2 regions of the Ruminococcus sp. HUN007 genome follow, and region 2 is predicted to be linked to the other one. Evidence: predicted binding sites of a transcription regulator. Region 2 holds the regulator's gene; the other holds the start of a gene.
The links. Region 2 encodes Rex, which represses fermentation and respiration genes when NADH is low (regulators of the CRP and FNR family bind a similar motif). Its sites were predicted from a motif close to ATTGTTAANNNNTTAACAAT; they were not measured.
Positions count from the first base shown of each region.

Region 1: the regulator Rex is predicted to act here: its motif matches at 1,760-1,779, upstream of adhE (bifunctional acetaldehyde-CoA/alcohol dehydrogenase).

Region 1 is NZ_JOOA01000001.1:42,439-46,645, reverse strand. It holds gene CC97_RS00135 (SprT family zinc-dependent metalloprotease) at 1-187, shown strand, start outside; gene CC97_RS00130 (malic enzyme-like NAD(P)-binding protein) at 536-1,711, shown strand; gene adhE (bifunctional acetaldehyde-CoA/alcohol dehydrogenase) at 1,819-4,207, shown strand, end outside.
Region 2 is NZ_JOOA01000002.1:1,870,876-1,875,082, reverse strand. It holds gene CC97_RS12235 (bifunctional diguanylate cyclase/phosphodiesterase) at 1-1,434, opposite strand, end outside; gene CC97_RS12230 (redox-sensing transcriptional repressor Rex) at 1,627-2,241, opposite strand; gene CC97_RS12225 (permease) at 2,267-3,511, opposite strand; gene CC97_RS12220 (FAD-binding protein) at 3,819-4,207, opposite strand, start outside.

The DNA of each region.
Region 1 (4,207 bases), on a different contig from region 2:
AGAAACCATTATACTGAACAAACGACTGATTGAAGCCCCAAAATTCTGTATAGAGTATGTTCTTTATCACGAGTTTTGTCACTTTGTCTATCCGAATCATTCAAAGAAGTTTTATTCATTGCTTCAGGTAATGCTTCCAAACTGGAAAGAAACGAAAGATATTCTCGAGAAATGCGTAAATATTTAGAACTGAAACTAACAAAAGATCGCCTCTGTCGGATGAGAACAGAGACGATCTTTTGCTGTTTTAGCCGTTTTTGTTCGGCGATCATATGCCGCAGGAATAACTGTTATCGGTCATGACTTATTTATATTGAAATGATGCAAAACAGTTAGCGAGAGGTAACTAAATACAAAAGATTTCATGATTGTAAATTACTTTTTGTTGGTATTTACGTTTTTTCCGGAACGGAAGGTTTTGCCCTTGATATTTTATTTCAGTACATTTATAATTATAATAGGTTAGCAAGTGCTAACCTACGGCGAACACAAATTTTATTCGTTTGCCAGAAATCAAGCGAAAGGATCTTTATAAATGAATTACGCAGAAGAATCGCTGAAGAAGCATTATGAATGGAAAGGCAAGATCGAAGTCACCTGCCGTACTCCTCTGGAGACAACGGAGGATCTTTCTCTGGCTTATACGCCGGGTGTTGCTGAGCCTTGCCTTGAAATTCAGAAAGATGTAAGTAAAAGCTATGAGCTTACAAGACGTTCAAACCTTGTTGCGGTTGTGACAGACGGAACAGCTGTACTCGGCCTCGGAGATATCGGACCTGAAGCAGGTATGCCGGTTATGGAAGGCAAGTGCGCGCTTTTCAAGGCGTTTGGTGATGTTGATGCCGTACCGCTTTGTATACGTTCAAAGGAAGTAAGCGATATAGTAAATACGGTGAAACTTCTTGCCGGTTCATTCGGAGGTGTAAATCTTGAAGATATTTCAGCTCCGAGATGCTTTGAAATAGAGAAAGAACTGAAAAAATGCTGTGACATTCCGATTTTCCACGACGACCAGCACGGCACAGCTGTTGTTACACTTGCAGCTATGATGAATGCACTTAAGGTTGTCGGCAAGAAAATAGATGAGATAAGAGTCGTTACAAGCGGTGCCGGTGCTGCCGGTATTGCGATAGTAAAGCTCCTTATCTCCATGGGTCTCAAAGACGTTGTGCTCTGTGACAGAAAGGGCGCAGTTTACAAGAGCAGAACTGAAGACATGAATCCTGTCAAGGAGGAAATGGCGGAGATCACTAACAAGCAGATGAGAAAGGGAACTCTTAAGGATGTAATAGAAGGCGCAGATGTTTTCATTGGCGTATCTGCACCAGGCTGCGTTACACGTGAAATGGTCAAGTCGATGGCAAAGGATCCGATCATTTTCCCGATGGCAAATCCTACACCGGAGATCATGCCGGAAGATGCAATTGCTGCCGGAGCAGCCGTAGTCGGAACCGGACGAAGCGATTATCCTAACCAGATAAACAATGTTCTTGCATTCCCGGGCATTTTCCGGGGAGCACTTGATGTATGCGCAAGCGATATCAATGATGAGATGAAGATCGCAGCTGCAAGAGCGATCGCTTCATTTGTTACTGATGATAAACTCAGCGCGGATTACATAATTCCGAGCGCTCTTGACAAGAATGTTCCGAAAGCTGTTGCTGAGGCAGTAGCACAGGCTGCAAGAGATACAGGTGTTGCGCGTAAATAATCAGTTACACAGTAAATAAGAGTGTCCTGATTTTTTGTGTTCGTAAATAATGATAATAGATTTACAATTTATGTTCACATAAATATTATAAAATCCGGGAGGTAAAAATGGATAAGAAGAACTACGAAATAGTTGACAGCGTAGAAAAGCTGGAAGCTGCAATCGAAAGAGTCAGAAATGCGCAGAAGCAGTTTGCTTCATTTACGCAGGAACAGGTCGATAAGATCTTTCTTGCTGCTGCTACTGCTGCAAACAAGAACAGAATACCGCTTGCAAAGCTTGCTGTTGAAGAAACAGGCATGGGTATAGTTGAAGACAAAGTAATCAAGAATCACTTTGCTTCTGAGTATATCTACAACACCTACAGAAACACAAAAACATGCGGTATCATTGAGGAAGACAAAGCTGCCGGAATCACAAGAATTGCTGAACCTATCGGTCTTATTGCTGCTGTCATCCCGACAACAAACCCTACTTCCACAGCAATCTTCAAGTCACTTCTTGCACTTAAGACTAGAAACGGTATCATCATCAGCCCGCATCCGAGAGCAAAGAAGTCTACGATCGAAGCTGCAAAAATCGTGCTTGAGGCTGCTGTAAAGGCTGGAGCTCCTGAAGGCATTATTTCATGGATCGATGTACCGAGCCTTGAAATGACAAATCTCGTAATGGCTGAAGCAGACATTATTCTTGCAACTGGTGGCCCGGGAATGGTCAAGGCTGCTTATTCAAGCGGAAAGCCGGCTCTCGGTGTAGGTGCCGGAAACACACCGGCTATCATCGATGAAACTGCAGATATTATTCTGGCTGTAAACTCGATAATCCATTCAAAAACATTTGACAACGGTATGATATGTGCTTCAGAACAGTCTACTATTGTTCACAAGCATGTTTACAGCAAAGTAAAAGCTGAATTTGCAGCCCGCGGATGCTACTTCCTCACAAAGGCCGAAAAGGAAAAGGTCGGCAAGACCATTCTTATAAACGGCGCACTCAATGCGAAGATCGTTGGTCAGAGCGCGTGCAGAATTGCCGAACTTGCCGGAGTTAAAGTTCCAGAAGGTACCAAGATCCTTATCGGTGAGGTAGACAGTACAGATCTTTCAGAAGAATTTGCTCACGAAAAGCTTTCCCCTGTACTTGCAATGTACAAGGCAGAGGATATAAAGGATGCCTTTGACAAGGCTGAAAAGCTCATTGCCGACGGCGGTTACGGTCATACCTCATCCATTTATCTCAACTTACTTACTGAACAGGCAAAGCTTGAAGAATTCAGAAGCAGAATGAAGACCTGCCGTATTCTCGTCAATACACCTTCATCACAGGGCGGTATCGGTGACATATATAATTTCAGCCTTACACCTTCACTCACGCTTGGATGTGGCTCATGGGGCGGCAATTCAGTCAGTGAGAACGTCGGAGTAAAGCATCTTATCAATATTAAAACCGTTGCCGAAAGGAGAGAGAATATGCTCTGGTTCAGAGTTCCTGAAAAAGTGTACATGAAACGAGGCTGCCTGCCGGTGGCGCTTGACGAACTTAAAACAGTAATGGATAAAAAGCGTGCTTTCGTGGTTACTGACAAGTTCCTCTACGAAAACGGATTTACAAAGGCTATTACAGACAAGCTCGATGAACTCGGCATTCAGCATGCTTCCTTCTTCGACGTAGCACCTGATCCGACACTTGCGTGTGCAAAGGAAGGTGCCGCACAGATGACTGCCTTTAAGCCGGACGTTATAATCGCCCTCGGCGGCGGTTCAGCAATGGATGCTGCCAAGATCATGTGGGTGCTTTACGAGCATCCTGAGGCAGATTTTGCAGACATGGCTATGCGTTTCATGGATATAAGAAAAAGAGTTTATACATTCCCGAAGATGGGCGAGAAGGCATACTTCATTGCAATTCCTACATCAGCAGGTACAGGTTCGGAAGTAACACCTTTTGCAGTTATCACTGATGAAAGCACAGGAGTAAAATATCCGCTTGCTGACTACGAACTCCTTCCTGATATGGCTATAATCGATACCGATTTCCATATGTCAGCACCGAAGGGCCTTACTTCAGCATCCGGTATCGATGCAGTTACACATGCACTTGAAGCATACGCATCAGTAATGGCTACCGACTTTACTGACGGTCTTGCACTCAAGGCACTCAAGATCATATTCGAATATCTGCCTCGTGCCTACGATAACGGTCCGAACGATCCTGAAGCAAGAGAAAAGATGGCAAATGCAGCTACAATGGCAGGTATGGCATTTGCAAATGCATTCCTCGGAATAAGCCATTCACTTGCTCATAAGCTCGGCGCCTACCACCACATTCCTCACGGCATAGCAAATGCTCTTGTTATAGAAGATGTACTTCGCTTCAACGCTTCCGAAAAGCCGGCTAAGATGGGTACATTCCCGCAGTACGATCATCCTCACACTCTCGAACGTTATGCTGAAGTAGCTGATTATCTCGGCCTTGGCGGTAAGGATCCGAAGGATA
Region 2 (4,207 bases):
TCCGCGCTTGTTGCTGCTTTTATCCTCGTCAAGGAATTTCATGTCGAGCTTTATTATGTCAAAGTCGATATCCTTCAGAATGTTCAGAGATGAGTAGCCGCTGCCGAAGTCATCCATTTCAACTATATAGCCGTAGCTGTGAAGCTTGCGTACTGCTTCATTGATGAATTCGCTGTTTCCGAGAGTAGCGGATTCTGTGATCTCGACACGTATGTATTTTGAAGGGACAGCGTACTGTCTGCGTATATCTTCAAGCTTTTCTATAAAGTCCGGACTGAAAATATCGTAACGTGTGAGATTGATCGATACCGGTACCATGTGTACTTTATTTTCAATACATCTGCTCAGGAACTGACAGACCTTTTCAAACACGTACATATCGAGCTTGGTAATAAAGCCGTTTTTCTCATAAATAGGGATGAAAACACCCGGCGAGATAAGACCACGTTCCGGATGACGCCAGCGCACAAGTGCTTCAGCTCCGACTATAAGGCCGGTAGTGTGATTGTACTGCGGCTGGTAGTAGACCACGAACTGCTCTTCCCTGAGAGCTGTTTTCATAAGTCCTGAGATCTCCTGCTCTGTAAGCAGATCGTTTCTCAGTGTTTCCTGATATACTGTGAATTTGCGGGTGTAGCTGCCTTTAATTGATTTCTGGGCTATTATGGCACGGTCCACGGCGCCTTCTGCGTTTACGCATTTGTCCATTACATAGATTCCGGCGTTGCACATTACCTCAAGGGAAAGATCAAAATTGGAAACACGCTCAAGAAACTCAGTTATGAAGTCGTTGACCATATCTCTTGAGCATCGGGTATAGAACATGAAACGGTCAGATTCTATACGGCATCCGAATCCGGAATTTCCAATTGTTTTATTTATAACTTCGGCGACATGTTTTAAAAGCTCGTCACCTTTTTTGGCTCCGAATATATCGTTTATCATCTTGAAACGTATAACGTCAAGATAAACTACAATGTGCTGCTTTATTTCATTTTCCGAACGGACTGTCATAAGATCGTTGAGTTCTTCAATAAATGCGTTCTTGGTAAGCAGACCGGTCAGTTCATCCTTGTCGCTCAGGGGATAACGGTTCACAATACTCATTGAGATCGTTACTGTCCTGTTGAACGGATTTTTAAGAAATATAGTATTGACTTTTTTATAGTCGGAATCTGCTCTCATGCTGAGCTCTTCATTAGCCACAGTACGTGAGTCGTCAGCTATCAGTGCATTCAGCGCTTTTCTGAAGATTTTTCCGGTTCCAGCTGCTGCGATCCCTGTTTCGTCAAGTATATCCCAGAGTGGTCTTTTGTCAAAATGATCTCCGAATATTTCCGTTACTTCACGTGAATAATTAAATATATCTTTATCATAATCATATGTTATGAAGGCATTCCGGTACAGACATTGTTTCTGCGGCCTTGGCATCATTATCCCCTCCCTTGCAAGATAATAAACTCATTTTAGTTATTATACCATAAAATTAAGAATATTTCAATCAAAAAATGCTCGATTGATATAAAAATATATTCCGCATATTTGTAAAAAAAACACCCTGCGAAAATTCATTCGCAGGGTGTTTGTTATTATTTACTGTCTGGTAAGATTAAAGCCAGCGTGCTGTCAGATCTTCTTGTTCAGGTAGGCCAGTGAGAGCGCCATGTTTTCGTACTGTACCGGAATGTCATCAGGTACCGTGAGAGTACATGGTGCAAAGCACCAGATGGCTCTGATACCGTTTTTTATGAAACGGTCACATACTTCCTGAGCGCTGTGCGCAGGTACTGCGATAACGCCTATGCGTATGTTGTTTTCCCGGCAGAAACCGTCAAGCATATCCATCGAGTAAACAGGTTTTCCGAGATTGCTTGTTTCAGGTTCAGTAACAGCTTTGTCGAAAGCGGCCATTATGTCAAGGCCGTAATCTCTGAAACCGCCGTAGTCAAGCAGGGCGCGTCCCAGTTTACCGGCTCCGACGATAACGACATTGCCGTTTTCGTTGTGTCCGAGAAAGTTTTCAAGGACTTCAATAAGTTCTGATATCCTGTAGCCGGTCTTAGGCCTGCCGGCACCGCTTACAGCGCCGAGATCCTTTCTGACCTGAACTTCACCCAGACCGAGTTCCTTTGCAAGGGCAGTAGCAGAAATGTTTTCAGTACTGGGATCTGTATTTTTCAGATACTTTAAATAGACCGGAAGACGGCCCATTGTAGCCCTTGATACCTCAATTTGTTTCATAATTACCACCCGCCGATCTGTTTTATCAGCTGAATTTTGTTATAATGAACTGTGATACGAGTACGATAGAGATAAGTGCGATCGGATAAGCAGCTGCATAAGCAGAAGCTACGTCATCTGTCTTGGCAACATTGATGAGTGTACCAAGAGCCGGTGTTGATGTCATACCGCCTGTGATACCGCCGAGGTTGTTGAAGAGCGGAAGCTTGATGATGTACTTGGCGATTAAGAAACCTACGATCATAGGAACGAGTGTCATGATCACACCGTAGAGGAATAATTCCGGCTTGAAGTACTTTACGAATGAAGCGCCGCCAGGGATACCGGCACCGATAAGGAATGCCATGAGACCGAATTCGCGGAAGAGTTCAAGCATTTTCTTTTCAGGCTTCATGCTGAGAGCACCGAAGTGTCCGAAGTGAGCAACAACGAGGGAAGCGAGGAGGCATCCGCCTGTTGTGCCGAGTGAGAATGATGACTTACCCATAGGGATCTTGATGCCGCCTACGAGCATACCGATAACAACTGCGATAGCGAATGCAGCAAGACCGAAGTTGTCGATGTTAAAGAACTTTCTGCTTTCATCCTTTGAAGCGCCTGTGTCAACTGAAGCGATCTTCTTGCGTTCTTCATCAAGGTTTGCTCTGAGAATCTTAGGAATTACCTGTACGAAGAGTACAACACCTACAACGCCGAAGAGATAAGCGATACCGTGACCAACTGTAACGATGTCTTCCATTTCTGAGATCTTGTCAGCGTTTCCTTCATATACTGAGCTGAGAGTATCCTTGGCAGCTGAGAATGCAGGAGTAGATGTAAGCGCACCGGAAAGGAGACCGACTGCCATTGCAGTGTCGCATCCGAATACCTTGATGCAGAAGATAGTTGTAAGTCCGCCGAGAATGATGATGAGAAGTGAGAGAAGGGCATAGGACTTGAAGTTTTTCTTAAGGCTTGAGAAGAAGTTAGGACCTGCAATGAATCCGACTGATGTAACGAAGAGGATGAGTCCGAGATTTTCAATTATCTTGAAATAGTTCTTTGCAAGTTCTGCTCTTGTACCGAAGTTTTCAGTAACAAGATTTGTTCCGTCTACAGTGAAAACCATAGCACCGATAAGAAGTGCCACGATAAATACACCGGCTGTGCCGAGGGATACGCCCTTGACTGTTACTCGTCCGAGAAGATATCCGAGTCCTGCTACAATGAAAACAACGAGCATCAGGAATCCGATACCGGTAATGGATATTATTCCATCAAAAAAGTTCATTATAAAACCTCCAAAAAATAAAACGTGTAAATATTGCAGCATGAAACTGTACCCCTTAAATCTCATGCTGAGTGTACAGTAAAATTACTGATACGCACTTTGTACGAAATAAGATCGCAGATGCGCTGGATATTGAGCATTATGTCAATATGACATAACACACGGCAAACCCCTGCAAAAGCAGGGGTTTGCTGGTTAAGTGTCTGTGAAAATCACTGGTTTTAATGATCGGTGCAGAAAACGGGACGGAACCCGTTTTGATCCGCAGAGATCCTGTCAGGTGATCTTCCGTTGTTTTAAAGGGAGATTACATTCCCTGCTTGTTTCCGCGGTAGTCAGGGAGTAACTTAGGTGATACAGCGTCTGTCTTGACACCTGCTGCTTCACGTTCTGCATCGAACTTAGCGATGTGGTCAAGTGTGAGCTTGCCTACGTTTACGTTCTTTGCCTTTGCAGCTGCATGTACGCCGGCATTACGGCCGAATACGATAACGTCGAGGAGTGAGTTACCCATAAGACGGTTTGTACCGTGGATACCGCCAACAGCTTCGCCGGCAACGAAGAGGTTTTCAACGTTTGTTGTCTGACCGTCAGGAGTGATGTCGAGACCGCCGTTCTGGTAGTGGAGTGTAGGGTAAACGAGGATAGGTTCCTTGCGGATATCGATTCCGTAGCTGCCGAACATACGCATCATAG